DNA from 3 places in the Quadrisphaera setariae genome. Region 3 is predicted to be linked to each of the others. Evidence: predicted binding sites of a transcription regulator. Region 3 holds the regulator's gene; each other region holds the start of a gene.

What was found. Region 3 encodes LexA, which represses DNA repair genes until DNA is damaged. Its sites were predicted from a motif close to TCGAACANNTGTTCGA; they were not measured.
Region 1: FMM08_RS16910 (glycoside hydrolase family 127 protein) is a predicted target of LexA. The motif match lies at 4,687-4,702, and genes of this name have one in related genera.
Region 2: ruvA (Holliday junction branch migration protein RuvA) is a predicted target of LexA. The motif match lies at 7,417-7,432, and genes of this name have one in related genera.

The regions. Positions count from the first base shown of each region.
Region 1 covers NZ_VKAC01000010.1:175,216-184,608, forward strand. The annotation lists gene FMM08_RS16890 (serine/threonine-protein kinase) at 1-1,938, shown strand, start outside; gene FMM08_RS16895 (DsbA family protein) at 2,052-2,828, shown strand; gene FMM08_RS16900 (vitamin K epoxide reductase family protein) at 2,828-3,529, shown strand; gene FMM08_RS16905 (LacI family DNA-binding transcriptional regulator) at 3,542-4,564, opposite strand; gene FMM08_RS16910 (glycoside hydrolase family 127 protein) at 4,736-6,757, shown strand; gene FMM08_RS16915 (extracellular solute-binding protein) at 6,841-8,160, shown strand; gene FMM08_RS16920 (carbohydrate ABC transporter permease) at 8,157-9,047, shown strand; gene FMM08_RS16925 (carbohydrate ABC transporter permease) at 9,059-9,393, shown strand, end outside.
Region 2 covers NZ_VKAC01000002.1:90,588-99,980, reverse strand. The annotation lists gene FMM08_RS03675 (RelA/SpoT family protein) at 1-754, opposite strand, end outside; gene FMM08_RS03670 (adenine phosphoribosyltransferase) at 1,187-1,780, opposite strand; gene secF (protein translocase subunit SecF) at 1,777-2,931, opposite strand; gene secD (protein translocase subunit SecD) at 2,933-5,008, opposite strand; gene yajC (preprotein translocase subunit YajC) at 5,076-5,453, opposite strand; gene ruvB (Holliday junction branch migration DNA helicase RuvB) at 5,465-6,646, opposite strand; gene ruvA (Holliday junction branch migration protein RuvA) at 6,646-7,293, opposite strand; gene ruvC (crossover junction endodeoxyribonuclease RuvC) at 7,450-8,088, shown strand; gene FMM08_RS03635 (YebC/PmpR family DNA-binding transcriptional regulator) at 8,106-8,852, opposite strand; gene pdxT (pyridoxal 5'-phosphate synthase glutaminase subunit PdxT) at 8,924-9,393, opposite strand, start outside.
Region 3 covers NZ_VKAC01000012.1:38,661-48,053, forward strand. The annotation lists gene FMM08_RS18110 (carbohydrate ABC transporter permease) at 1-798, opposite strand, end outside; gene FMM08_RS18115 (carbohydrate ABC transporter permease) at 800-1,735, opposite strand; gene FMM08_RS18120 (extracellular solute-binding protein) at 1,748-3,127, opposite strand; gene FMM08_RS18125 (glycoside hydrolase family 2 protein) at 3,248-5,284, shown strand; gene FMM08_RS18130 (purine-cytosine permease family protein) at 5,262-6,707, opposite strand; gene lexA (transcriptional repressor LexA) at 6,886-7,566, shown strand; gene FMM08_RS18140 (Nramp family divalent metal transporter) at 7,563-9,029, opposite strand; gene FMM08_RS18145 (NAD(P)/FAD-dependent oxidoreductase) at 9,071-9,393, opposite strand, start outside.

The sequences.
Region 1 (9,393 bases), on a different contig from region 3:
CGCGCGCCCGGTCCGCCCACCGGGACGCCGGCGTCGCAGGGCCCCGCGACCCCGTCGGTCATCGGCCGGCTGGGCCCCTACCGCCTCCTGCAGGTCATCGGCGGCGGCGGCATGGGCGTGGTCCACCTGGGGCTCGACCCGGCCGGGCGGGCGGTGGCCATCAAGGTGCTGCGACCCCACGTCGCCGCCGACCCGTCGGCGCGCAGCCGCCTGGCGCGTGAGGTCGACGCCCTCCAGCGGGTGCGCTCGCCGCGCGTCGCCGAGGTCCTCGACGCCGACCCCGACGCTGACCAGCCCTACGTGGTCACCGAGTTCGTCCCCGCTCCGCCGCTCGACCTGCTGGTCGAGCGCGAGGGTCCCCTCGGGGGCGCCGCGCTCGGCCGCCTCGGCCTGGGGCTGGGCGACGCGCTCGCAGCCATCCACCACGCCGGGGTGGTCCACCGGGACCTCAAGCCGGGCAACGTGCTCGTGGCCGACGGCGACCCGGTGGTCATCGACTTCGGCATCGCGCAGGTGGCCGACGACGTCCGGCTCACCAGCGCGGGCCTGGTCATGGGGACCCCGGGGTACCTGGCGCCCGAGGTGCTCGACGGCGCGTCCCCCACCTCCTCCGGCGACTGGTGGGGCTGGGCCGCCACCCTCGCCTTCGCCGCCACGGGCCGCCCCCCGTTCGGCACCGGGCCGTCCGAGGCCGTGCTGTCCAGGGTCCGACGGGGCGCGGCGGACGTCACCGGCGCCCCGGAGCCGCTGGTGGGCCTGCTGCGGTCCGCGCTGTCGCCGGAGCCCTCGCTGCGCCCCCCGCCGCGACGCCTGCGCCAGGCCGTGCAGGCGCTCCTGGACCCCGACGTCGGCACGTGGCCGCCCGTGCGCACCGGCTCCAGCGCCGCGCCCACGGCGGCCGTGCCGCTCCACCGACCCGCTGCACGCACCTCGGCCGTTCCAGCTCTGCACGTGCAGCCCTCCTCCGCGCAGTCCTCCACCGCGCTCCCCGAGACCACCGTCATGCCGGAGGCGGCGCCGCCGCTCGACGGCGCCCCGCCGGAGGCCGCTCCCGTCCCCTGGCCCGAGCCGGCGGCCCGCAGCAGCGGCCCCGCCCGGAGGGCCGAGGCGCCCACCGAGCTGGTGGGCGGGCTCGCCGCCGCCCGGCCCGAGCGGTCGGAGAGCACCAGGGTGCTGCCCTCCGAGGCGCCCGTGACGCGCCCGCACGACAGCGCTCAGCACGACCGGACCCAGGTGGTCCCTCCCTACGACGGGACCCACCGCGCCGGCGCTCCGTACGAGCCCCCGCCGGGCTACGAGCGGCCTGCGCCCCCGGCGCCGGCCCCCCCGTACGCACCCATCGGAGAGGGGGCCGAGCAGGGCCGGCCCGCCACCGGCGCGGTGCTGCTCCTGCTGCTGCTCGTGGCCGTGGCGCTCGGCGCCGTGGCGCCGCTGGTCGCGGCGTCCGCCGTCGCCGTCGCCGTCGTGCTGGCGCGCACGGTCGACAGGTCGGTCGCCGCCGTGGTCCGCCGGCGCTACGAGCGGGGCCCGCGCCGCTCCGACGGCACCGTGGCGGCGCTGGCGCTGCCGGGCCAGCTGCTGGTGGCCCTGTTCGCGTCGCTGCCCGCCCTCCTGCTGCCCGCGGCCATGGCCGTCAGCACCGCCTTCCTCGTGGGGTGGGCCATCGCGCCGCAGAGCACCCCCGTGCCGGGGCAGGCGCTGCCGCTGGCGGCGGCCGTGCTCGTGGGAGCGGTGACGGCCTGGTGGGGGCCGGGCAGCCGGACCGTGCGCCGAGGCTCCCGCACGGCGGTCCGCGGGGCGCTGCCCGGACGGACCAGCAGCCGCGTGGCGGTCTCCGTGCTGGCGCTGGTGCTGGTGGCCTGCGTCATCGTGGTGGTGAACAGCGGCGGCACCCCTGACTGGACCCCGCTGACCGACGCTCCACCCGGCCTGGGCTGACGACGCCGGGCCGTCCGGCGGGAGCCGCAGGCCCGCGCCACGTCGACGTCCAGCGACCTCCCAGGCGGCGCCCGTAGCCTGGGGAGCTGACCGGACACCCTGGAGGAAGCCCCGTGCCCGACCGGCCCACCACCAAGGACGCCCGCCGCGACGCCGCGCGCGAGAAGGCCCGCCAGATGCGGGAGGCGCAGGCCCGCAAGCAGCGGCGCAACCGCGTCCTCGCCATCTCCGCCGCTGCCGTGGCGCTGGTGCTGGTCGTCGGCGCCGTGGCGTTCGGCATCAGCCGCGCCGGTGGGGGCGAGCCCGCAGCCGCGCCGCCCGGGGTCACCGCTGACGGGGGGATCGTGCTCGGCAAGAGCGACGCCCCGCACACCATCACGATCTTCCAGGACTACCAGTGCCCGGTCTGCAAGGCCTACGAGGCCGCGGTCGGCCCGTGGCTGGACCAGCAGGTCCAGGCGGGCACCACCAAGCTCGAGTACCGGCCGCTGACCTTCCTCGACAGCCAGTCCGGCGGCACGAAGTACTCCACGCGCGCGGCGAACGCCGCGTACTGCCTGGCGGGTCAGCAGGGGGCGGACTTCTACGAGTTCAACACCGCCATGTACGTGGAGCAGCCCGAGGAGGGCGGCACCGGCCTGACCGACAGCAAGATCGTGTCCATCGCGAAGGCCGCCGGCGGTGACGTCGGCACGTGCATCGCGAACGGCACCTACGACGACTTCGCCCAGCAGATGAACGACGCGGCGTTCAAGCTCACGGACTCCCAGGGCCAGCGGGTGGTCAACGGCACCCCGACGGTCCTCGTCGACGGCAAGCTGCTCCAGAACTCCCAGGGCGGGGCTCCCGGCCAGCAGGAGCTGGCCCAGGCCATCGGCGTCGCGGGCTGATGAGCGCTCGCAGCGGCGTGCGACCCCCCGCTCCGCGCGCGTCGTCGTCCTCCGCTGTCTCCGAGGACGACGACGCACCGCGAGTCGCCGAGGGACACCTCTCCGCGGACCCGGTGCCCCCGCGCCGCCTGGGGCTGCTGCTGACCGTCGGCGGCGTGATCGGCTTCCTCGCGGCGTTCACGCTGACGGTGGAGCGCATCAAGCTGCTCCTCGACCCGACGGGCTACACGCCGTCCTGCGACATCAACCCGTTCATCTCCTGCGGGTCGGTGATGGTGACCTGGCAGGCGCGGCTGTTCGGGTTCCCCAACCCGCTCATCGGCATCGCGGCCTTCGCCGTCGCGACCACGCTGGGGGTCCTCCTGCTGTCCGGCACCCCGCTGCCGCGCTGGGTGCGGGCGGGCTGGCAGGTGGGCATCACCCTGGGGTTCGTCTTCATCTGCTGGCTGATGACCCAGAGCCTCTACTCGATCAAGGCGCTGTGCCCGTGGTGCATGGTCGCCTGGGCGGTGGTCATCCCGATGTTCTGGACCACCACCGTCGACTCCCTCGACCGCGGGACCATCCCGGTGCCGCGGGGAGCCCGCCGGGCCGTCGCCGCGCTGGTGGAGTACCGGCTGCTGCTCACGGTGCTGACGGACCTGCTCGTCGTCGTCCTCATCGCCCAGGCCTTCTGGGACCAGTGGGTCGCCCTCGTCTGAGGGTTCTGAGCCTCAGGCGCCGAGGGTCGAGGCGCGCAGCACCAGCTGCGCGGGCAGCACCGTGCGGGGCGGCACGTCACGCCCGTCCACGGCGTCGAGCAGCAGCTGCGCAGCGCGCCGCCCCACCTCGGCCAGGCGCAGGTCCACGGTGGTCAGGGGCGGGCGCGAGGCCAGCGCCATGACGTCCCAGTCGTCCACGCCCGTCACGGCGACGTCGTCGGGGACCGACCGGCCCAGCTCGCGCAGCCGGTCGCAGACCCCTCGGGCGATCTGGTCGCTGCCGCAGCTGACGGCGTCGAGGTCGGGGTGGTGGCGCAGCAGCACGTCCACGGCCTGGCGGCCCCACTGCTCGCTCCAGGCGCCGAACAGCGGCTCGCCGGCCAGCGCCCCGCCGAGCGCACCGACCACGGCTGCGGCCCGCACGCGGGCGCTGTGGTGCTCGGGCCAGCCGGTGACGTGCCCGACGCGTCGGCGGCCGAGGTCGAGCAGGTGCCGGGCGGCGTCGGCGGCGCCGGCGGCGTCGTCCACCACGACGTTGGTGTCGCCCTCACGGGCCGAGGGCTGGAAGGCGTAGACCACCGGCACAGCACCGGCGGCGGCGCCGAGGTCGACCGGTGGGCGCGGGTCGGTGCGCCGGCCCGTGACGATGACGCCGTCGACCCTGCGGCTCGCCAGCATCTTCAGCAGGTGCTTCTCGCGCAGGGCGTCGTCGCGGGTGTCGCACAGCAGCACCGCCATGTCGCCGGCGCCGAGGGTGTCCTCGGCGCCCTGCAGCACCGGGGCGGTGAAGCGCCCGAAGCTGTCGGTGGTCACGAGCCCCACGGTGAAGCTGCGCCCGGAGGACAGGGCGCGTCCGACCCCGTCCGGGGTGAAGCCGAGCTGCTGGGCCGCCTGCCGCACGCGCTCGACGGTCCCGGGGCGCAGCTGCCCCGTGCCGTTGAGCGCCTTGGAGGCGGTGCCGGGGGAGACCCCTGCCAGTGCCGCGACGTCGACGATGCGCACCGCCGGTCGGCGGTGCACGGTCCTGCTGGTCACTGGCACCTCCTCGCCTCGGAGCGATCGAGCTTTCCTGTCTGTCGTCCCCTGCGGGCCGATCGTAGACCCCATGACCATCTCCACCAGGGGTTGTCTGGTGGGCAGCATCGCGGCTACGGTTCCAGAAAACGTGTTCCTAGCGTTCCGCGACGATGCGAGAGAAGGATCCGCGTGGCCTCGACGACCACCGCCCAGACCACCGCCCAGGGCGCCGGGCCGGCCGGTGCCGCACCGGTGGTCGCCGGCCCCGTCCGCCCCACCCCGGGCACCACGGCGCTGCAGCCGGTGGCCCCCGGCGCCGCCCGCATCACCGGCGGCTACTGGGCCGACCGCCAGCGCGCCAACCGCGAGAACGCCATCCCCACCGGCCGCGAGCGCCTCGAGAGCGCCGGCAACCTCACCAACCTGCGCATCGCCGCGGGCACCGCCCCCGAGGGCGCGCAGGTCACCGGCCCGATCTTCATGGACTCCGACGTCCACAAGTGGCTCGAGGCGGCGGCGTGGGAGCACGGGCGCGAGCCCAGCGAGCAGCTGCTCGGCTGGATCCGCGAGCTCACGGCGGAGGTCGCGGCGGCGCAGGCCGAGGACGGCTACCTCGACTCCGTGGTGCAGGTGCAGGACGGCTCCCTCGGGAAGCGCGGGCGGTACGCCGACCTGCCGTGGAGCCACGAGATGTACTGCGCCGGGCACCTGTTCCAGGCGGCCGTCGCCGTCAGCAGGGCGACCGGTGAGCGCGGGCTCCTCGACGTCGCCGTGAAGCTGGCCGACCACCTCGACGCGACCTTCGGCGACGGCGAGGGGCAGCTGCGCGACGTCGACGGGCACCCCGTGGTCGAGATGGGCCTGGTGGAGCTGTTCCGCGAGACCGGTGAGCGCCGCTACCTGGAGCTGGCGCGCTGGATGGTCGAGGCGCGCGGCACCGGGATCATTGAGGGCCACGGCAAGGAGCCGACGTACTTCTCCGACCGGGTGCGGGTGCGCGAGGCCACCACGGTGGAGGGCCACGCGGTGCGCGCGGTGTACCTGACCGCCGGTGCCGCCGACGTGGCCGCGGAGACCGGTGACGCCGAGCTGCTGGCCGCCCTGGAGCGGCAGTTCGCCCACATGTGGGCCACGAAGACCTACATCACCGGCGGCCTCGGCTCGCGCTGGGACTGGGAGGCCTTCGGAGACCCCTACGAGCTGCCCAGCGACCGCGCCTACGCCGAGACGTGCGCCGCCATCGGGGGGATCCAGTGGGCCTGGCGGATGCTGCTGTCCACCGGGGACGCCCGTTACGCCGACGCCGCGGAGCGCATGCTCCACAACGGCTTCCCCGCCGGCGTCTCCCTGAGCGGTGACGAGTACTTCTACGTGAACCCGCTGCAGTTCCGGGACGGCTCCCACCCCTTCGAGAACCGCAGCCCGGCGCACGGCCGCCGCGGCTGGTTCGACTGCGCGTGCTGCCCGCCCAACATCATGCGGACCCTCTCCAGCCTCGACGGCCACCTCGCCACCACGGGCGCCGTCGACGGCACCGAGGGCGTCCAGCTGCACCTGTTCGCGCCGAGCTCGCTGACCGCGCAGGTCGAGGGCGTCGGTCCGGTGCGCCTGGCCGTGGAGACCGGGTACCCGTGGGACGGCGGCGTCCGGGTGCAGGTGGAGGAGGTCGGTCAGGGGGAGCCCGTCGACGGCGCGCAGTGGACGCTGTCCGTGCGCGTCCCCGCCTGGGCCGCCGGGGCCACCGCCCGCGTCGGCGACCAGCAGCTCCAGCCGCAGCCCGGCACCTACCTCCGCGTGACGCGCGCCTGGGCCGCCGGTGACGTGCTCCAGCTCGACCTCCCGCTCGACGTGCGCCTCTCGCGCGCCGACCGCCGCGTCGACGACGCCCGCGGCGCCGTCGCCCTCGAGCGCGGCCCGCTCGTGTACGCCCTCGAGCAGGTCGACCAGCCCGAGGGGGTCCTCGTCGACGACGTCGTGGTCGACGCCGGCGCTCCGGTCGGCGTGGAGCGTCGCGACGACCTGCTGGGCGGGGTCGTCGTCCTCCACCCGCGCGGCCGCTCCGCTGGGCACGAGGGCGGTGGGGCCACCTGGCTGCCCGCGGCCGAGCCCGAGCCGGCGCCGGGGAGCGACGTCGAGCTCACCGCCGTGCCGTACGCGGTGTGGGCCAACCGCGGCGTCGGCCCGATGCGGGTCTGGCTGCCCGTGCGCTGACCGGGAGCCTCCCCAGACCCCGCCGGGTCCGCCCGTCCAGCAGGGCGGACCCGGCGGCACCCAGCACGGAAGGGGGCGCAGCGGTGCGCACCAGACGGGAGTTCCTCGCCCTGGCGGGGCTCGCAGGCCTGGCCGGCGTCTCGCCGGCGCTCGCGGGGTGCGGCAGCGGAGTGCTGCCGGCCCCCGACACCACCGCCGCGGGCTTCGGGCAGGACGCCACCGGCGTGCTCCGCCTGTGGGCCCGCTCCGACACCCAGACCGGCACCCAGGCGGTGGTCGACGCCTTCCACGCCAGCCAGGACCGCATCCGCGTGGAGCTCACCCCCGTCCTCGGCACGCAGTACGTCACCAAGCTCGCCACGGCCATCCGCGCCCGGGCCGTCCCGGACCTGCTGGCGATGAACGACATCGACACGATCCTGTTCATCGTCCGCGACGTCTTCACCGACCTCACCGACCTCGTGGCCCAGCTGCCGGGGCGCGAGCAGCTGAGCCCGGGCCAGACGGCGCTGTCGACCCTGGACGACAGGGTCTACGGGCTGCCGTTCCTGGCCGACGACTCCGTGCTCTGGCACAACACCGAGCTGCTGGGCCGCGCGAGCGTCGACCCGGCGTCCCTGACCGACCTCGACGGGTGCCTGGCCGCCGCCCGCGCCGTGCGCGAGCTGGGCGGCGACACCTACGGGTGGTCGCTGGCGGGCAACGCCAGCGGCATCATCGGCTTCGTCACGCAGCCCCACACCTGGGCCGCGGGGACCGACATGATCTCCGGAGAGGTCGGGGAGCAGCGCGGCGGGATCGAGGGCAACGGCGCCCTGCGGGCCGTCCTCGACTTCTACAGGACGATGTGGTCCGAGGGCCTGATGCCCCGCGGCAACTTCTCCGACACCGGCACCTCGTGGGGCTCGGACTTCACCGCCGGCGAGGTCGGGCTGCTGCCCGGCAACTACTTCGCCGCCGTCATGGACCAGCCCGCCGAGGTCGCCGCCCGCACCGGCGTCTCGCTCCTGCCCGGCCCCACCGGCGGGGTCTCCTTCTTCACCGGCGGTGACAACCTCTGCATCCCGCGTGGCGCGCAGAACGCCTCGGCCGCCTGGGAGTTCACCCGCTTCGCGCTCGACGTGGCGCAGCAGGAGCGGCTGCCGGTGGGCGGCTACTTCCCGGTCCGCGCCGACGCCGCGACCGACCGCTACCGCGAGGAGTTCCCACTGGCCGTGGCCCCGCTCGAGCAGATCCGGGCCGGCTACGCGCCGCGCACCCTGTCCTACAACCTCCTCTACAACCAGCCGGACAGCCCGTACTTCGAGATGTTCAGGCGGGCGGTGTTCGACGGTGACGTCGACGGCGCGATGGCCGGGGCGCAGAGCGCCTACGACCGCGTCCTCGAGCAGGCGCAGCGATGACCGCGCAGCAGGGGCGCAGCACCATCACGCACCGCTCGTCCACGGGCCTGCTGCTCGTGCTGCCGGCGCTGGCGTTCGTCGTCGTCTTCGTGCTGGTGCCGTTCGTCTTCGCGATCGGCATCTCGCTGACCAGCTGGCCCCTGGTCGGCGCCTTCCGGTTCATCGGACTGGAGAACTTCGCGGCCATCCCCGGCGACACCGCGTTCCTGCGCTCGGTGGGCTACACGCTGCTGTACACGGCGATCGTCACGCTCCCGATCCTCGTGGTCGGCTACCTCATGGCGGTGGTGGTCCGGGCGAACCGCCGGGGCTCCACGCTGCTGCGCACGCTCTTCTTCCTGCCGTACGTCATCGGCCTGTCCACGCTGAGCTTCCTGCTGGTGCTCGAGGCCCAGCCCGGCAGCGGTGCGGTGAACCTCGTGCTCCAGGCCGTGGGAGCCACCGACGGCCAGACGGCGTGGTTCACCTCCGGGCCGCTGGCCACCGCGCTCATCAGCCTGCTGGTGGTGTGGGGCGTCTCCGGGCTGACCATGGTGCTGCTGCTCTCGGGCATGCAGGCCGTGCCGCGGGAGTGCTACGAGTCGGCCGAGGTCGACGGAGCCACCTGGTGGCAGCGCGAGCGCGACATCACCATCCCCATGCTCCGCCGCCCCATCGCCATGAGCCTCATCCTCTCGGTGATCGGCTCGTTCCTGGCCTTCACGCAGTTCTTCGTGCTGACCCAGGGCGGTCCGGGCACCGACACCACCCCGGTGGTGCTCGCCATCTACAACCGCGCGTTCGTGCAGCTGCAGGTCGGTTCCGCCACCGCGCTGTCGTTGGTGCTCGTGCTGGTGGTGGCCCTGGTGACCGCCACCCAGTTCTGGCTGCTGCGCGAGAAGGACTGAGGGAGACGCCCATGGCCACCGCTGCCCCCACCCGCTCCGCCACCGGGGGACCCCGCCGGCCCGGCAGAGGGACGACGACGCCGAGCGCTGCCGGACACGCCGAGTCCCGCACCAAGCTGGTCCTCTACGGGCTGGCGGGGGTGCTGGCGGTCCTCGTCTTCGCTGCGCCGCTGCTGTGGTCGCTGCTGCGGGCCTTCCAGACCAACGCCGTCATCACCGAGGCGCCGTCCTGGGCGACGTTCTTCGACCTCACGGCCGCCAACTTCGCGGCCGTCGGCGGCACCGCGGGGCTCGGGCGGGCGACCCTCAACAGCCTCGTGGTCTCGCTCTCGACGGCCGTGCTCAC
Region 2 (9,393 bases), on a different contig from region 3:
GCTTGGGCCGCCCGGAGACCGTGGCCCGGATCTTGGCGGCGCGCAGGTCAGCGCTGACCTGCTCGCGCACGGTGGCCAGGTACTCCTCGCGCGCGGGGGTGCGCTCGGCGACGAGCCGGACCACCTCCTCGTGCATGCGCGGGTAGAGGGTGGCGAAGGAGAGGTCCTCCAGCTCCCACTTGATGGTGTTCATGCCCAGCCGGTGCGCCAGCGGCGCGTAGATCTCGAGGGTCTCGCGGGCCTTCTTCTCCGCCGAGGCCGCCGGCACGAACTTCCAGGTGCGGGCGTTGTGGAGGCGGTCCGCCAGCTTGATGACGAGCACGCGGATGTCCTTGGCCATCGCCACGACCATCTTGCGCACGGTCTCGGCCTGCGCGGCGTCGCCGTAGGTGACCTTGTCGAGCTTGGTCACGCCGTCGACCATGTCGGCGACCTCGTCGCCGAACTCCCGGCGCAGCTCGGCGAGGGCGTAGCCGGTGTCCTCGACGGTGTCGTGCAGGAGGGCCGCGGCCAGGGTCGGCGGGGTCATCCCCAGCTCGGCGAGGATCGTCGCCACGGCCACGGGGTGGGTGATGTACGGGTCACCGCTCTTGCGCCGCTGGCCGCGGTGGGCCTTCTCGGCGACGGCGTAGGCACGCTCCAGCACGGCCGTGTCCGCGCGGGGGTGGTTGGCGCGGACGGCCTTGAGCAGGGGCTCGAGGGCGGCGGGCGTGGTCGGCGTGCGGGTGCCGAGGCGGGCGAGGCGGCGGCGGATCCCGTTGCCCGGCGGCGGCGCCTCCAGCTCGCCGGACGAGCTGTCCGCGGGAGCCTCCGGAGCCGGTGGCGCGGGGGCCGGGACGGGCGGGGCCGATCCGGGGCCTGCGGTCGAGGTGCCGCCGCCTGCACTCACGGCCGACGACGACTGCGCTGTCTGGTCCACGACACCTCCCGGGCCCGCTGGGTGCGCCGAGTCTACGGCTGGTGGGTCAACGCTTCCGGGCCCCTGACCAGTTCCCGCGCTCTGACCTCCTCAGACCGCAGCCGCGCCGGCTCCTGCGACTCGCAGTTCACCGCTCATCCTCATCTCGCACTTGCCGCGGAAAGTGCGAGAACACGGGGGTCCGGAAGCTCACTTGCCGCGGAAAGTGCGACGAAGACGGGGACGACGACGAGCGCGGGGGGTGCGCGACAGGTGGTCGCGCGTGGCTCAGGGGGTCTGCAGCACGGCGGCCACGGGCGCGCCGCCCAGCGCCGTGGCGAGCGCGGCCCGTCCGTCGAGCCCGACGAGCTCCAGGAGGAACAGGGCGCCGGCGAGCTCGCCGCCGAGGCGCTGCACCAGCGTGCACGCCGCCGACGCCGTGCCGCCGGTGGCCAGGACGTCGTCGATGACCAGCACGCGCGCGCCCGCGGGGACGGCGTCCTCGTGGGCCTCGATGGAGGCTTCCCCGTACTCGAGGGAGTAGTCCTGCCGGACGGTGCGCCACGGCAGCTTCCCCGCCTTGCGCAGCGGCACGAAGCCCGCACCCAGCGCGAGGGCCAGCGGCGCTCCGAGCACGAAGCCTCGAGCCTCCACGCCCGCGACGAGGTCGATCCTGCCGCCGGGCAGCGCACGCGCGGCCTCGGCCAGCGCACCTGTGGCCCGGGCCAGCGCCTGGGCGTCGCCGAGCAGCGGGGTGATGTCCCAGAACGTGACGCCGGGAGCCGGGTGGTCCGGGACGGACCGCAGCAGGGCGAGCAGTCCGGCGGCGTCGTCCTCGGTGGTGGCGGCGCGGTGGGTGGCGCGGTGCTCGGCGCTGCTCATCGGCGGCGTCCTCCGGGACGGCGCGGCTGGCTGCGCTGCCCGCCCGACGGCGAGCGCGGCGTGCGACGCGTCGACGGGCGCTCGAGGACCGCGGTCGCCGTGCCGGTCGTGGTCGCCTCGGAGCCGCTCGCGCCAGCGGCGACGGCGGCAGTGGACCCCGTGGTGGGGACAGCCGCGCCGCCTCGGCGGGCGAGCACCTTCTCGCGCTGGCGGGCGATGTCGGGCTCGCGCTCGCGCATGTGCACGTACAGCGGCGGAGCGAGGAAGACCGACGAGTAGGTGCCCGCGATGATGCCCACGAAGAGGGCCAGCGAGATGTCTCGCAGCGTGCCAGCGCCCAGCAGCAGGGCGCCGATGAAGAGGATCGACGCCACGGGCAGCAGCGCCACGACCGAGGTGTTGATCGAGCGGACCAGGGTCTGGTTGACCGCGAGGTTGGCCGCCTCGCTGAAGGTCTTCGAGCCGCTGGACAGGACGTGCTCGGTGTTCTCGCGGATCTTGTCGAACACCACCACGGTGTCGTACAGGGAGTAGCCGAGGATGGTGAGGAAGCCGATGACCGTGGCCGGGGTGACCTCGAACCCCGACAGCGAGTACACCCCGGCGGTGATGACGACGTCGTGGACCAGCGCCACCAGCGCGGCGACCGACATCTTCCAGGTGCGGAAGTACAGGGCGAGCACGACGGCGGCGAGGACCACGAAGATGCCCAGGCCCGTCAGGGCGTTGGTGGTCACGTCCGCGCCCCAGCTGGGACCGACGAAGGAGTCGGTGACGTTGCCTGCGGGCACCCCGTACCCGGAGGCGAGGGCCTTGGCGACGGCGTCGGTCTGCTGCTGGCTCAGCTGCTCGGTCTGCACGCGGATGGCGTTGTCGCCGACCGTGGAGATCAGCGGGGGCTGACCGTCGGGGACGACGGAGCGCACAGCCGCCTCGGCCGGGTCCTGGGAGGTGGTGGACACGTCCGAGATGCGGAACTCGGACCCGCCGCGGAACTCGATGCCCGCGTTGAGGCCCTTGGTGAGCAGCAGCACCACCGACAGGCCCACCATGACAGCGGCGACGACGTACCAGACCTTCCGGGTCCGCATGACGTCGATGCCGCGCTTGCCGGTGTAGAGGTCGTTGCCGAACTCTGAGAACGACGCCACGTCAGCGCTCCTCGGTGGTCGTGCCGGAGGAGCCGGCGGAGCTGCCGCCGTCGTCCCCGTCGGCGCTGCGCTGGCGCGCTGCCTCCGCGGCGCGGCGCTGGGCGATGGTCGTGCGGCCCCCTGACCCGGAGGTCACCGGCTCGCGGTCCCCGGTGTCGTCGCCGAGGGGGTCGAAGCCGCCGGAGGGGGACTCCGTCTCCTCGCCCTTCGACCGCGACCGCTGCGAGCGCGGGGTGCGCTCGGCGGGGGTGCGCACGCGCCCGCGGCCGGCGTAGGCAGGGGCCTTGCCGAGCCGCTCGCCGTCGAAGCCGGACATGCGGTGACCGGAGGCGAAGAACTTCCGGCGGGCCAGCAGCACCAGCACCGGGTGCGTGAAGAGCACCACGACCAGCAGGTCGATGATGGTGGTCAGACCCAGGATGAACGCGAAGCCCTTCACGCCCCCGACCGCGAGGAAGTACAGCACCGCGGCGGCCATGAAGTTCACGACGTCGGAGATGATGATCGTCCGGCGAGCGCGGGCCCAGCCGGTCTCCACCGCCGACGTCAGTGACCGCCCCTCGCGGACCTCGTCGCGGACGCGCTCGAAGAAGACGATGAACGAGTCGGCGGTGATGCCGATCGAGACGATGAAGCCGGCGACGCCCGCGAGGCTCAGGCGGTACCCCTGGTTCCAGCCCAGGAGCACCGTGACCAGGTAGGAGATGCCCGCCGCCAGCACGAGGCTCGCGACGGTCACCAGGCCGAGCGCCCGGTACTGGGCGAGGGAGTAGAGGACCACGAGCACGAGGCCGATGGCGCCGGCGAGGAGGCCGCGCTCGAGCTGCTCGGACCCGAGGACGGCGGAGATCCGCTCGACGCTCTGCGTGGTGAACGAGATCGGCAGGGCGCCGAACTTGAGCTGGTTGGCCAGCGTGGTCGCCGTCTCCTGGGTGAAGGAGCCGCTGATCTGCGCGTTGCCGTCCGTGATGGGGCTCTGGATGGTCGGCGCCGAGACCACGGTGCCGTCGAGCACGATGGCGAAGCGGTTCTGCGGGGCCTGCAGGCCGAACAGGCGCGTGCTGGTCGCGGCGAACTCCTCGCGCCCCTGGCTGTCGAAGCTGAGGTTGACGACCCACCGGTTGGTCGTCGCACCGGTGCTGGTCGTCTCGAGGCCAGCCGTGGCGTCGGCGATGTCGGTGCCCTCGACCTCGACCGGTCCGAGGATGTACTTCTCCGCGCCCGTGGCGTCGCACGTGACGACAGGACCGTCGACCACGTCGTCGAGCTGGGTGCCCACCTGCACGGGGTTGCTGCAGTCGAGCGCCTGGAACTGCGCGAGCAGCTCCGGCGTGACCTGGCTGAGGTCGCTCGGGCTGGTCGGGCTCGGAGCCGGCGTCGCCGCCGGGCTCGCGGCGTCGGTCGCCGCCGGGGTCGCCGCGTCGGTCGCCGCGGGGCTGGCGGTGTCGGAGGGCGCCGCGGTCGCCGCGGGCGAGGCGCCGGACAGCAGCGCGCCGGGCAGGCGGCTGCCCTGCTGGCTCTCGGAGGGCGCCGGAGCGCCGGTCACGCTCTGCGTGGCAGCCGGGGCCGAGGCCTCCGGGCTCGCAGCACCGGTGGCGCCGGGCGTCGCGCCGTCGGTCGCCGCCGGCGTGGCGCCGTCGGTCGGCGCGGGGGCGGCGGGCGCCGCAGAGGCGACGTAGAGCACCGGTCGGAACCGCATCTGCGCGGACTGCGACACGAGCTCGACGGCACCGGCCTGCGAAGCAGGGTCTCCGGGCAGGCTGACGATGATGTTGTTGCCGCCGGAGCTCGTGATCTCCGCCTCGGTGAGGCCCGAGGAGTCGACGCGCTGGCGGATGATCGTGATGGCGTCAGCGATCGTCTGGGGCGTGATCTGGTTCGCGGTCTCACCGCCGCGCAGCTGGGGCGTGAGGATGATCTGCGTGCCACCGGCGAGGTCGAGGGCCAGCTTGGGCGTCCAGGTGGCGCCTCCCCACTGCACCGCAGAGCCGAGGCCCGCGACGAGGGCGACGACGAGCGCCGTCAGCCACAGCAGGGAGCGCCGGGCGCGGGACGTGGAGGATCGGGAGCGTGCCAACGGGGTCTCTTCCGGACGGAGGCCGGCCCGTGGGCCGACGGTGAGCGGCGCGGGGTGCGCCGTGGGATCAGCGGTCGTGCCGCTCCGGGGCATCGCCAGCGGTGCCCGCAGCGCCGGGGGCGGTGCCGCCGTCGACCGGCGGCAGGGCCGTCGACGCGGAGGACGGATCGCTGCTGGTGACGCCGTCGGCGTCCTTGACCGGGGCGTCGACGACGCGGGCGACCGCGGCGCGGGCCCAGGTCATCCGCACGCCGGGGGACGGCTCGAGGTCGACCGTGGTGTCGGTGACCTCGAGGACGGTGCCGTACAGCCCGGAGGCCGTCATGACGCGCTGGCCCACGGCCAGTGACGACTGCAGGTCGGCGACGGACCGCTGCTGCTTGCGTCCCCTCAGGATGAGGAAGAGCAGCAGGGCGATCGGGAGCAGCAGGATCAAGGCGTCCATCGGCAGCGACCCTACCTGCCGTCGCCGGGAGCATCCGGCGTTCGCGGAAGGTGCTCCGGGGAGCGCCCTCCGCCCGGCTCGCCCAGCTCCAGCTGGCCGGGCAGGCCACCGGGCCGGTTCAGCGGCGGCTCGAGCCCCAGGTGGCGCCACGCGGCGTCAGTCGCCACACGACCGCGCGGGGTGCGCCCGATCATGCCCTCGCGCACGAGGAACGGCTCGACGACGGTCTCCACCGTCTCGGCCTCCTCCCCCACCGAGACCGCCAGGGTCGACAGCCCCACCGGACCGCCCCCGAAGGTGCGGCACAGCGCGCGCAGCACGGCCCTGTCGATGCGGTCCAGGCCGAGGGGGTCGACCTCGTACACCTCGAGGGCCGCCCGGGCGGAGGCCTCGTCGACGACGGCGCTGCCGCCGCTGGCACCGCTGCCGCGCACCAGCGACCAGTCGCGGACCCGCCGCAGCAGACGGTTGGCGATGCGGGGCGTGCCGCGCGAGCGACGGGCGACCTCGGCGGCGCCCTCGCTCGTGAGGGCGACCCCGAGCAGCGCCGCGGAGCGGTGCAGCACCTGCTGCAGCTCCCCAGCGGAGTAGAAGTCGAGGTGGGCGGTGAAGCCGAACCTGTCGCGCAGCGGCGCCGGCAGCAGCCCGGCGCGCGTGGTGGCCCCGACGAGGGTGAAGGGCGGCAGGTCGAGCGGGATGGCGGTGGCCCCGGGCCCCTTGCCGACGACGACGTCGACGCGGAAGTCCTCCATGGCCACGTACAGCAGCTCCTCGGCGGGGCGCGCGACGCGGTGCACCTCGTCGACGAAGAGGACGTCGCCCTCCTCCAGGGAGGTGAGCACCGCGGCGAGGTCCCCGGCGTGCTGGATGGCCGGGCCGGAGGTGATGCGCAGGTTGGTGCCCAGCTCGGCCGCGATGATCATCGAGAGCGTGGTCTTGCCCAGCCCGGGGGGACCCGACAACAGCACGTGGTCGGGCGCCCGGCCCCTCGCCCGCGCCGACTCCAGCACGATGGAGAGCTGGTCGCGCACCACCTGCTGGCCGACGAAGTCGCGCAGCCGCTTGGGGCGCAGGGCGCTCTCCGCGGCGCGCTCGGTGTCGTCGGCACCGGGCTCCACGAGCCGGACGCCGAGGGCGCCGTCGTCGTCCCCCGGCTGCCCCGACCCCGAGAGCTCGCGGGAGGAGTCACCCATCAGTGCCGCCCGAGGTGGCGCAGCGCGGCGCGCAGCGTGGTGGCGAGGTCAGCACCGGACCCGTCACCGCCCTCTCCCCCAGCGCCGCCGTCCGCGGTGACCGCTGCGACGGCGTCCTCCGCCTGCTTGGTGCTGAAGCCGAAGCCGACGAGCGCCTCCACCACGGGCGAGGGGGTGGGCTTGGCTGCCACCGGCGCGGCAGCGGCCGCTGCGCGACCGGCCCGCGGAGCGGGGACCTCGCCGCTCGGGGCTCCGATCTTGTCCGCGAGGTCGAGCACCATGCGCTGGGCGCCCTTCTGGCCGATGCCCGGCACGCGCTTGAGGGCCACGAGGTCCTCGGAGGCGACAGCGACGCGCAGCTCCTCCGGGGAGTGGACCGCGAGCACCGCGAGCGCCAGGCGCGGGCCGACGCCGGTGACGGACTGGAGCACCTCGAAGACGTCGCGCTCGTCAGCCTCGGCGAAGCCGAACAGGGTGAGGGAGTCCTCCCGGACCACGAGGCTCGTGTGGAGCAGCGCCTCGGCCCCGCGCCGCAGGTCGGCGAGGGTGCGGGGGGTGGTGTGCACGAGCATGCCGACGCCCCCCACCTCCACGACGACGCCGTCCAGGCGCAGGGAGAGCACGGTGCCGCGCACCGAGGCGATCACGGGGCCACCGCCGCGGGGACCATCCGGGAGGGCACAGACGACGTCACGCGGGTCACCCTCGCACGGCCCACCGACAGCTCGACGGTGGCTGCGGCTGCGTGACGCCACGTCACCTGTCGTCACCCGAACGGGCGTGCGACGTGCGAGGCTGGACGGGTGCGCGTCATGGGGGTCGACCCGGGCCTCACCCGCTGCGGGTGGGGCGTGGTGGACGGCCTGCCCGGGCGCCGGGCGAAGCTCGTGGCCGTCGGCGTGGTGCGCACGGAGCCGGAGCTGCCGCTGGCGCAGCGGCTGCTGCAGGTGGCGGACGGGCTGACCGCCGTCCTGAGGGAGTGCCTGCCGGACGCCGTGGCGGTGGAGCGGGTCTTCGCCCGCAACGACGTCTCGACGATCATGGGGACGGCGCAGGCCAGCGGCATCGCCATGATGCTGGCCGCGCAGCACGGCCTGCCGGTGGCCACGCACACGCCCAGCGAGGTGAAGGCCGCGGTGACCGGCAACGGCCGCGCCGACAAGGCGCAGGTCACCCTGATGATCACGAAGATCCTCGCCCTGGCGGAGGCGCCGCGGCCCGCGGACGCCGCCGACGGCCTGGCGCTGGCGATCTGCCACCTGTGGCGCGGCGGCCCCACGGCGCTGGCCGCGGGCCAGGACACCGCCTACCACGCGGACCCGCTCGCCTCCGTGGCCGGCAGCGCCGGCGCCCCCACGGCGGCGCAGACGGCGTGGGCCCGCGCCGCCGCAGCGGCACGGGCCCAGCCGAAGGAGTGGAAGGTCCCCGCGAAGACGCGGTGACCGTCACCGGAGGACGCTCAGGCGTCCTCGAGGACCCCGTCCGGCACGTCGAGGTTGGCGTAGACGTTCTGGACGTCGTCCAGGTCGTCGAGGGCGTCGATGAGCTTGAGCACCGAGCGCGCCTGCTCGGCGTCGAGCGGGACCTGCATCGACGGGACGAACGAGGCCTCGGCGGAGTCGTACTCGATGCCCGCCTCCTGCAGCGCCGTGCGGACGGCCACGAGGTCGGTCGCCTCGGAGACCACCTCGAAGGAGTCACCGACGCGGTTCACCTCCTCCGCACCCGCGTCCAGCACGGCGCCGAGGACGTCGTCCTCGTCGTGCCCCTCGGCGGGGACCTCCACGACGCCCTTGCGGGTGAAGAGGTAGGCCACGCTGCCCGGGTCGGCCATGGTGCCGCCGTTGCGCGTGAAGGCCACCCGCACGTCGGAGGCCGCGCGGTTGCGGTTGTCGGTGAGGCACTCGACGAGCACGGCCACGCCGTGGGCCGCGTAGCCCTCGTACATGATCGTCTGGTAGTCGGCGCCGCCGGTCTCCTGGCCGGAGCCGCGCTTGACCGCCCTGTCGATGTTGTCGTTCGGCACCGAGTTCTTCTTCGCCTTCTGGATGGCGTCGTAGAGCGTCGGGTTGCCGGCCGGGTCACCGCCGCCCGTGCGGGCCGCGACCTCGATGTTCTTGATGAGCTTGGCGAAGGCCGAACTGCGCTTGGCGTCCTTGACGGCCTTCTGGTGCTTGGTGGTCGCCCACTTGGAGTGGCCCGACATCGCACACCTCCTCGGGGCTCGCTGGTCAGATCAGGTCAGCAGCCCATCCTACCGAGGGCGGGCGGCGCCGCTCACCGCTGAGCGGCGGCATCGATCATCCGGACGAACAGCGCGTGGACGCGGTGGTCGCCCGTGATCTCCGGGTGGAAGGACGTGGCGAGCAGGTTGCCCGACCTCACGGCCACCACGCGGTCGGCCGCGGCCGCCGTGCGGGTGCGCGCGAGCACCTCCACGCCGTCGCCGACCTGCTCGACCCACGGCGCGCGGATGAAGGCCGCGCGGACCGGGCCGCCCTCGACGCCGTCGACGTCGAGGTCCTCCTCGAACGACTCCACCTGCCGGCCGAAGGCGTTGCGGCGCACCAGCACGTCGAGCCCGCCGAAGGTCTGCTGGCCGGGGATGGCGTCCACGAGGCGGTCCGCCAGCATGATCAGCCCGGCGCACGAGCCGTAGGCCGGCATGCCGTCGGCGATCCGCTCGCGCAGCAGGTCGTGCAGCTCGAAGCGGCGGGCGAGCTTGTCGATGGTGGTCGACTCCCCGC
Region 3 (9,393 bases):
GTCGGCGTAGCGCTGCCCGAAGGAGCCCTGCACCGTGGCCAGACCGACGGGGATGGTCATGAGCTCGGGGTTGGAGACCACGAACAGCGGCAGGATGAGGTTGTTCCAGACCCCGACGAAGGTCACGATCGCCATGGCGGCGATGACCGGCTTGCTCAGCGGCATCACCACCTGCCGGTAGATGCGCCAGTACCCGGCGCCGTCGATGCGGGCGGCCTCCTCCAGCTCCTTGGGCAGCCCGTCGAAGAACTGCTTGAAGACGAAGACGGCGATGACGGCGGGCACCTGCGGGAAGATCACGGCCCAGTAGGTGTTGAGCAGGCTCGCGGCGTCGAGCATCTGGAAGATCGGCACCACGAGCACCTGCGGCGGGACCATGATGCCCAGCAGCATCAGCAGGAAGACGAGGTTGCGGCCCCTGAAGCGCAGCCGGGACAGCGCGTAGCCCGCCATCGACGCGAACAGCACCGTCAGCACCGTGGTGACGGCCGAGGTGAGGAAGCTGGACAGGTACCAGTTCCAGATGTCACCGCTGGCCAGGAGCGTGGTGTAGCTGGCCAGGGTGGGGCTGGTGCTGGCGATGACCTCGCCGGCGCCGAGCGCCGCGGTGGCGTTGCTCGACAGCGACGCCTTCAGGGCGTACAGGCTCGGGATGAGCCAGATGACGGCGAACACCACGAGCACCACCGTGGTGACGATGGTGAACGTGCGGGTGGAGTCCTTGCCCGGCGCGGGCGGCCGGACGGCGGCGGGAGCGGCGGCGGAGACGCCGTTGCGGGCGGTGGTGGGGGTGGCCATCTCAGGCGCTCCTCTCCGAGCGGCGCTCCATCAGCTGGCGGGCCACGGCGATGACGATGATGACGATGAAGAGCAGCACCGAGGCCGCGGAGGCCGCACCGATGCGGTTGTCGGTGAAGCCGACGTTGGCGATGAGGGTGAGCGCCACCTGCGTGGAGATGCCCGGGCCGCCCTGGGTCATGAGGTAGACCTGGTCGAAGATCTTCAGCGAGGCGATGATCTGCAGGAGCACCAAGAGGGTGGTGGTGCGGCCCAGCAGCGGGATGGTGATGAACCGGATCTGCTGCCAGGGGGTGGCGCCGTCGGTGGCGGCCGCCTCGTACAGCTCCCGCGGGATGTCCTGCAGACCGGCCAGGTACAGCACGAAGTTGAAGCCGATGGTCCACCAGATCGTCGCGATGGCGATGCCGACCATGGCCAGCGACGGGTCGGCCAGGACGGCCGTGGGCGACAGGCCCACCAGCTGCTCCAGCCACGGCCACAGGCCGGTGTCCGGGGTGAAGATGTAGACCCAGATCAGGGAGATCGTGGCCGACGGCAGCACGTAGGGAAGGAAGAACGCCAGCCGGAAGAACCACTGGCCGCGCTGCACGCGGTTGGCGAGCACCGCGATGACGAAGCTCAGCACCACCAGCGGCGGGGTGGTGTAGATCGTGAACTGCAACGTGTGCCACATCGAGGACCAGAAGTCCTCGCGGCCGAACATCTCCGCGTAGTTGGCGAACCCGGCGAAGCTGCCCAGTCCGCCCTGCACGAGGGAGGTGTTGAAGAAGCTGGAGACGATCATGTAGATCGTCGGGGCGATGAGGAACAGCAGGTAGAAGAACGCGAACGGGGCGACGAACAGCCACCCCGCCTTCGCGTCGGTGCGGCGGGCGCGCGGGGCCTGCTGCGGCGTGGTCGCCGAGGGTGCCGGCGCGGCGGTGATCGAGGTCATCGTCGGCTCCTGTCAGGCGTTGGCGGTCGTGCCCGCGACGGGGCTGGGGGTCTCCAGGTAGGTGCGCAGCTGCACCTTGATCGCGTCGAGCGCCTGCTGCGGGGTGGCCAGCTGCTGCTGCACCAGGCCGATCTGCGACCCCACGGTGTTCTCGAACGTCGAGCCCGAGCCGGAGTACCAGCCCGGCGGGTCGTACTTGGCGATCTCGGCGGCGGCGGCGTAGTCCGCCTGCGGCTCCAGCGCCTTGTACTCGGCGGACTCCAGCGTGGCGGTGAGCGCCGGCACGTGGCCGCCCTGCGCCCAGGTCAGCGACTGGTCGAGCAGGGACTTCACGAAGCCCATCGCCAGCTCCTTCTGGGCGTCCGTGCGGTCCATCTTCGGGAGGATGAACGTGTGGGAGTCGCCCTGGGCGGCCGGCACGTCGAAGATCTGCGGGATCGGCACCATGCCGAACTCGAAGCCCTCCACGGACTGCGCGGTGGTGATCTCCCACTCGCCCTGGGTCTGGAAGCCGACCTTGCCGGTGTACAGCTGCGTGCCGGCGCCGGCGTAGTCGACGGTGGGGGTGAGCAGGCCGCGCTTGGCGAGGTCGCCGATGTAGGCCATCGTCGCCAGCGCCAGCTCCTCGTTGACGGTGAGCTCCTGCCCGTCGTCGCCGAGGAAGTCGGTGGCGCCGTCCATCTGCCAGTACAGGGTCTGGAAGAGGCGCCAGGAGCCGGAGGTGTCGCCGACGTTGGAGGCCGACCACGCGGCGCCGCCGGTGACGCCGGCGATGGCGGTCAGCGCCGCCTCGAAGGCGTCCTTGCCCTGGATTGGCGCGAGCTTGCCGTTCCCGTCCAGCAGCCCGGCCTGCTGGCAGACCTGCTTGTTGAAGAACAGCACGTAGGGGTGGGTGTCGAGCGGGATCGTGTAGTAGCTGCTCCCCACCTTGCCGGCCTCCCACACGGACTTCGTGAAGGAGGAGCTCGACAGCCCGGCGAGGCCGAGCAGGTCCTCGGTGATGGGCTCGAGCAGCCCGGCCTGGGCGAGGATCGTGGCACGGGTGGCGTGGGCCACGGCGACGTCCGGCGGCTTGTTGCCCAGCGTGGCCAGCACGACCTTGGTGTAGTACGGGTTGCCCCACGCGAAGGTGGCGGCGGTGAGGGAGTCCGGGGAGCCCTGCTGCTTGCGGTACTCCTCGAGCATCGTCTGCAGGCGGGCGCCGTCGCCGCCGCCGAACAGGTTCCAGAACGTGACCGAGTCGGGGTTGAGCGGGGTGCCCGCCACCCCCGCGGCCAGCGGTGAGCCGCAGCCGGACAGGCCACCGGCCAGCCCCATGGCTCCCAGCCCCGCGAGTCCCCCGGCCAGCACCTTCCGCCGGCTGGGGTGCTGCTCAGGCAGCCTCCGCGACATCGCAGACATCATCGACCTCCTCGTCGTGCGCTGGCCCGGAGTCTGCAGGGTCCGCCCATGATTTGCAACGATGGAAACGCAGGGGTGGCGCCGCCGCGGCGGCGTGGCACACTCCGGCCCGTGGCAGAGACGGCACCGCTCCCCCGCGCCAGCACGCAGCCCGGGGAGCACCCCCGCCCGCAGCTCCTGCGGCAGCACTGGACCGACCTGGGCGGCACGTGGCAGCTGGGCCTCGTGCCCGCGGGAACCCCCGCGCCGAAGGGCCTGTGGCGGGGCGCCAGCAGCGAGGACCTGGCCGACAGGACGGGCTTCGACCGCGACGTCGTCGTCCCCTACCCGCCGGAGAGCACCGCCTCCGGCGTCGGCGAGCAGGGCCCGTTCGCCGAGCTCTGGTACCGCCGCGGCCTGCGGCTGCGCGACGTCGCCGGCGCCGACGCGCTGGCGGCCGACGGGTCGGGGGCGCGGCTGGTGCTGCGCTTCGGCGCCGTCGACCACAGCGCTCGGGTCTGGTTCGACGGGCACCTCGTGGCCGAGCACACCGGCGGGCAGACGCCGTTCTCCGCCGACGTCACCGAGCTCCTGACCCCCACCGGCGCCGGGTCTGGCCTGGACCTCGACCGCGAGCACGTGGTCGTCGTCCGCGCCGTCGACGACGCCCGCGACCCCGAGCTGCCCCGCGGGAAGCAGGACTGGCACGACGCCCCGCACGCCATCTGGTACCGCCGCACCTCCGGCATCTGGCAGACGGTGTGGGCCGAGGTGGTGCCGGCCGTGAGCATCGAGCACCTCACCTGGACCACCGACCTCGTCGGCGCCACCGTGCACCTCGTCGCGGAGCTGTCGAGCACCCCGCTGGAGCCGGCCAGCCTCGCCGTCCGCCTCTCCCTCGGAGCTCACGACGATGACGAGCGCGTGCTCGCCGAGGCCGTCGTCGCCGTGCCCGGCCACGCCGAGCGCGGGGGCCCTCGTGTGGAGGTGGCCCTCGCGGTGCCGCTGCTGCGGCACGGGCAGGAGCGCGAGGCGCTGCTGTGGAGCCCGGAGCACCCGCACCTCGTCGACGCGCAGGTGCGGCTGCTCGCTGGTGGCCCTGCCTCGCCGGCCGGTCCTGGTGCCGAGCTCGACGCGGTGGCCAGCTACCTCGGGATGCGCTCGGTGGAGGTGGGCGCCGGGCAGCTGCTGCTCAACGGCACGCCCCACACGCTGCGCTCGGTGCTCGACCAGGGCTGGTGGCCCGACACCCACCTCGCCGCCAGCGCCGAGCGCCTGCGCAGCGAGGCGCAGCTGCTGGCCGACCTGGGCTTCGACTCGGTGCGGATCCACCAGAAGGTGGAGGACCCGCGCTTCCTGCACTGGTGCGACCGGCTCGGCATCACGGTGTGGGCCGAGACCGCCAACGCCTACGCGTACACGGCGCGGGCGGTGTCGCTGCTCACGGCGGAGTGGCTGGAGGCGGTCCGCCGCGACGCGAGCCACCCGAGCGTCGTCGCGTGGGTGCCGCTCAACGAGTCCTGGGGCGTGCAGGACGTCGCCTCCAGCGCCGGTCAGCGCTCGTACGCGACGGCGCTCGCCGCTCTCACGCGTGCGCTCGACCCGACCCGACCCGTCATCAGCAACGACGGGTGGGAGCACACCGACTCCGACCTGTGGACCGTCCACGACTACACCGACTCGGGCGAGGTGCTCGCGGCCCGGTACGGCTCGCCGGAGGCGGCCGCGGCGCTGGTGGGCGTGCCCTCGCCGTCGTCGTCCTCGGCCCGCGTGACCGCCAACGGGCGGCGCCTGCGGGTGGCCGGGGGCGCTCGGAGCTCCGACCTGGCCGACGTCGAGCGCCCGCTGGTGCTCAGCGAGTTCGGCGGGGTGCGCTTCACCCCTGCCGCCGACGACGCTGACGGGGACTCCTCAGCGCCCGAGGGCGCGACGTGGGGGTACTCCACCGCCTCCGACGCCGACGACTACGCCCGGCGCCTGGGCGACCTGCTCGGCGCCGCGAACGCGTGCGTGGAGGCGGGCGGCCTGGTCGGGTGGTGCTACACGCAGCTGGCCGACACCCTGCAGGAGGCGAACGGCCTGGTCACCGAGGACCGCACCCCCAAGCTGCCGCTGGATCGGCTGCGCGCGCTCGTCACCGGCGAGGTCAGCGACCCGTCCGCCGGGTGAGCGCTCCGGTCCGCAGGGTCCTCTTGGCGGACGGCGTGAGCAGCAGCTGCCCCACGAAGCCGATCGCCAGCGCGGCGAGCACGCCGAGGTTGGCGAAGGTCCAGTCGCCGCTCTTCCCGCCCAGGCCGAGCGGGCCCAGCAGGTAGCCCTGCCACCCGAGCCAGGTGGCGCTGGTGTTGACGACCAGCCCCCACCCGACGGCGGTCGCGGCCAGCAGCAGCACCACCGGGCCCCAGCGCACGGACCCGTACTGGCCCGCGGGGTCGAACAGCGCGACGTCGTCGTAGGCGCCGGAGCGGCGGACGAGGTCGGCGATGGCAGCACCCGCCCACGCGGCGATCGGCACGCCGAGGGTGATGAGGAAGCCCTGGAAGGGGGTGAGGAAGTCCTCGGAGACGAACACGACGTAGACCGCGCCGGCCACCATCAGCGCCCCGTCGACCAACGCCGCCACCCAGCGCGGGGCGGGCAGGCCGAGGGAGAGCAGGGCCAGTCCGGAGGAGTAGATGTCCAGCACGGCGCCGCCCACCAGCGAGAGCACCGCGACCACCGCGAACGGCACGAGGAACCAGGTGGGCAGGCCCGTGGCCAGGGCACCGATCGGGTCGGTGCTGGCGCCGTCGTAGAACTCCGGCGAGGAGGCCGCCAGCAGCACCCCGAAGCCCAGCAGCACCAGGGGTGCAGTCGCGCCGCCGAACGTCGTCCACCACACCACCCCGGGGCGCGAGGAGTGCCGGGGCAGGTAGCGGGAGTAGTCGCCCGCGGCGTTGACCCACCCCAGCCCGAACAGGGTCATGCTGAACACGGTGGCGCCGAGCAGCGCCTGCCAGGTGCCGTTCGGGGCCGCGGTGACGGCGCCCCAGTCGAGGCGCCCGGCCGTCAGCGCGAGGAAGACAACGGTCAGCACGCCGGTCACCCACGTGATGACGGCCTGCAACTTCATGATCGCCTCGAAGCCGAGGACACCGGCGCCCACGACCAGCAGGACGACGACGACGAGCGCGACCGCCTTGGTGACCGTCCCGCCGCCCCAGCCCAGCGTCGTGAACACGGTGGCGGTGGCCAGCGCCGCGAGCGAGACGAGGACCGTCTCCCAGCCGACGGTGAGCAGCCAGCTGATGGCCGAGGGGAGCCTGTTGCCGCGCACGCCGTAGGCGGCGCGCGAGACGACCATCGTCGGGGCCGAGGCGCGGGTGCCGCCCAGGGCCACGAGCCCGCACAGGAGGAACGACGCGACGATCCCCACCACCCCGGCGAGCAGCGCCTGCCACCAGCTGACGCCGAAGCCGAGCACGAAGGCCCCGTTGGCGATGCCGAAGACGGAGACGTTGGCGGCGAACCAGGGCCAGAAGAGGCTCGAGGGCCTGCCGCGCCGCTCGGACTCGTCGATGACGTTGAGGCCGTTGACCTCGACGCGCGACAGCGACGGCGGCCCGGGGGTCGCGGTGGTCGGCGAGGTGGTCGACGAGGCGGACGACCCGGGGGGCAGCACGACGGAACAGTACGGGGAGCAGCGCGGGAGCAGCAGGGCCCGCCTCCTCGTCGTCCGCCGCGTCGAACGCGTGTTTGAGATCGCGTGCTCGATCCACTACCCTGCGTGCGTGGCGACGACGGCCCCGAAGGGCACCTCCGGTCGAGCTGACGACCTCACCAGCCGGCAGCGAGCCGTGCTCGACACGATCCGCGAGTCGGTCACCAGCCGCGGCTACCCGCCGAGCATGCGGGAGATCGGCAAGGTCGTCGGGCTGCACAGCCCCAGCAGCGTCGCGCACCAGCTGGTGACGCTCGAGCGCAAGGGCTACCTGCGCCGCGACCCGAACCGCCCGCGCGCCATCGAGGTGGTCGACCCCGGCCGCACCGCGGGCCGCGGCGCCGCGGCAGCCGTCCCCGCGGTCCCGGAGAGCGAGGAGACCGCCTTCGTGCCGCTGGTCGGGCGCATCGCCGCCGGCGCACCGCTGCTCGCCGAGCAGGAGGTGGAGGACGTCTTCGCCCTGCCGCGCCAGCTGGTGGGCGAGGGCGAGCTGTTCACCCTGCGCGTCGTGGGCGACTCCATGGTCGACGCCGCCATCTGCGACGGCGACTACGTGGTGGTCCGCCGCCAGCCCGTCGCCGAGAACGGCGAGGTGGTCGCCGCCATGATCGACGGCGAGGCGACGGTCAAGGTGCTGCAGCGCCGCGGCGGCGGCGTTCAGCTGCTGCCCCGCAACGCCGCCTACTCCCCCATCGACGGCACCGAGGCCACCATCCTCGGCCGCGTCGTCACGGTGCTGCGCTCGCTCTAGCCGAACAGCTTGGGGAGCTGCTGGCCGAGGGTCAGCACCGTCGCCGTGCCGTAGATGAGGATCGCGAGCACCAGCAGCGCCAGCCGCACGCCCCTGACGCGCAGCGGCGCCGGGAGCAGCTTGCGGTTGGTGGCGATGAGCAGCGCCGAGTAGATCGTCATCATGAGGCCGCCGACGGTGGCGGAGACGACGACGAGCGCGATCGGCTGGTCGAAGCCGATCAGCAGCACCACGGCGCCGATGGCCACCAGGCCCCAGGTGAGCCAGAAGTAGATGCGGCTCTCGTCGGCGCTCTTGAGGTAGCTGGTCTTCAGCACGTCCGCTGCCATGCGGCTCGTGTAGTCGGTGATGCCCAGGGCAGCGCCGAACAGCGAGAACGCGCCGATGATCCAGAAGAAGACACCGAACCAGGTGCCGACGGCCTCGGCCAGCTGCTCGCCCTCGACCCGCACGAACTGGATGTCGTTCGGCAGGTCCTCCAGGCCGAAGACGGTGGAGTAGGCGAGCAGCGAGGTGAAGAAGATCGACACCACGGTGATGGCGACGAACGTGCTCAGCTGCTCGACGTTGGCGAAGCGCCACCAGCCGCGCCAGCGCCGCAGGTTCTCCTCGCCCTCGGGCCCCTCGGTGCGGAAGACGTAGCCGGTGCTCGGCACCGCCTCCGGCTCACCCGTCACCGGGCTCTGCAACCGCGGCACGTAGTGGCCCATGCCGAAGCCCTTGTCGCGGATCCAGTTGGACTGCACGAGGTTCTGCCCGCCACCGGCACCAGCGAAGATCATCGCGCCGAAGAGGGTGGCGAAGCCCAGCTCCGCAGCCGGGAAGCGCGCCTCGGTGACGATGGTCGGCACGTCGCGCCAGGCGGTCGCGGTGATGGCGGCGAAGGCCCCCACCACGAGCAGGAGCATCACCGCCGCCACCTTGACCATCTGGATCTTCTCCAGCGCCACGTACACCACGGGAGCCAGGGTGAGGATCAGTCCGATCGCCACCAGCAGCCCGATGGCGATGAACCGCGGCGTCCCCCCGGTGAGGAAGCTGATGAGCGTCGCCGAGCTCGTGGCCCACCCGGGCCAGAGGTTGGCGCCGTAGGTGAGGATCGCGAACACCAGGCCCCAGTGCGGCCAGAACCTGCTGAACCCGGTCACCGCCGTCTCGCCGGTGGCCAGGGCGTACCGCTCGATCTCCATGGTCACGAAGTACTGCGTGACCACGCCGACCAGCGCCGCCCACACGAAGACCAGCCCCACCTGGGAGGCGATGAACGGGAACAGCACGAACTCGCCGCTGGACAGGCCGACGCCCGCGGCGATGATCCCCGGCCCGATGAGCGGCAGCCACCGCGACGGCGGTTTCGGGAGCTCGCGGACCTCCGGGACGGCGAGCTTCGAGCCGCGGAACGGGTCGAGGACTGAGGTCGCACTGGGCGGTCGGTGACCGGCCGCGTCGTCGCGGGTGGACATGCCCGCCACCGTGGCGCAGGTCGCGCCTCCGCGCGAGCCGATCAGCCCGCGAGCAGGGCTCGACCCATGCCGCGCACGACCCGGGAGGTGAGCCGGCCGCGGGCCAGGCCGATGTCGGCGACGTCGTCGAAGACGCCGGTGTCGCGGGCCGACGCGCGCAGCGCCGCGTGCAGCAGCCGGTCGCTGCGCACGAGCCGCGCGGCGAGATCCGTGTGGCGCAGGTGCCCGACCAGCGCCTCGCCGAGCATGCGGTCGTACCGGCCACCTCCGAGCGCCGCGCGCCCGGCGAGGACGCCCGAGAGCACCGCGTAGTAGATGCCCTCCCCCGTCACGGGGTTGACGAGGCTGGCGGCGTCACCGGCGA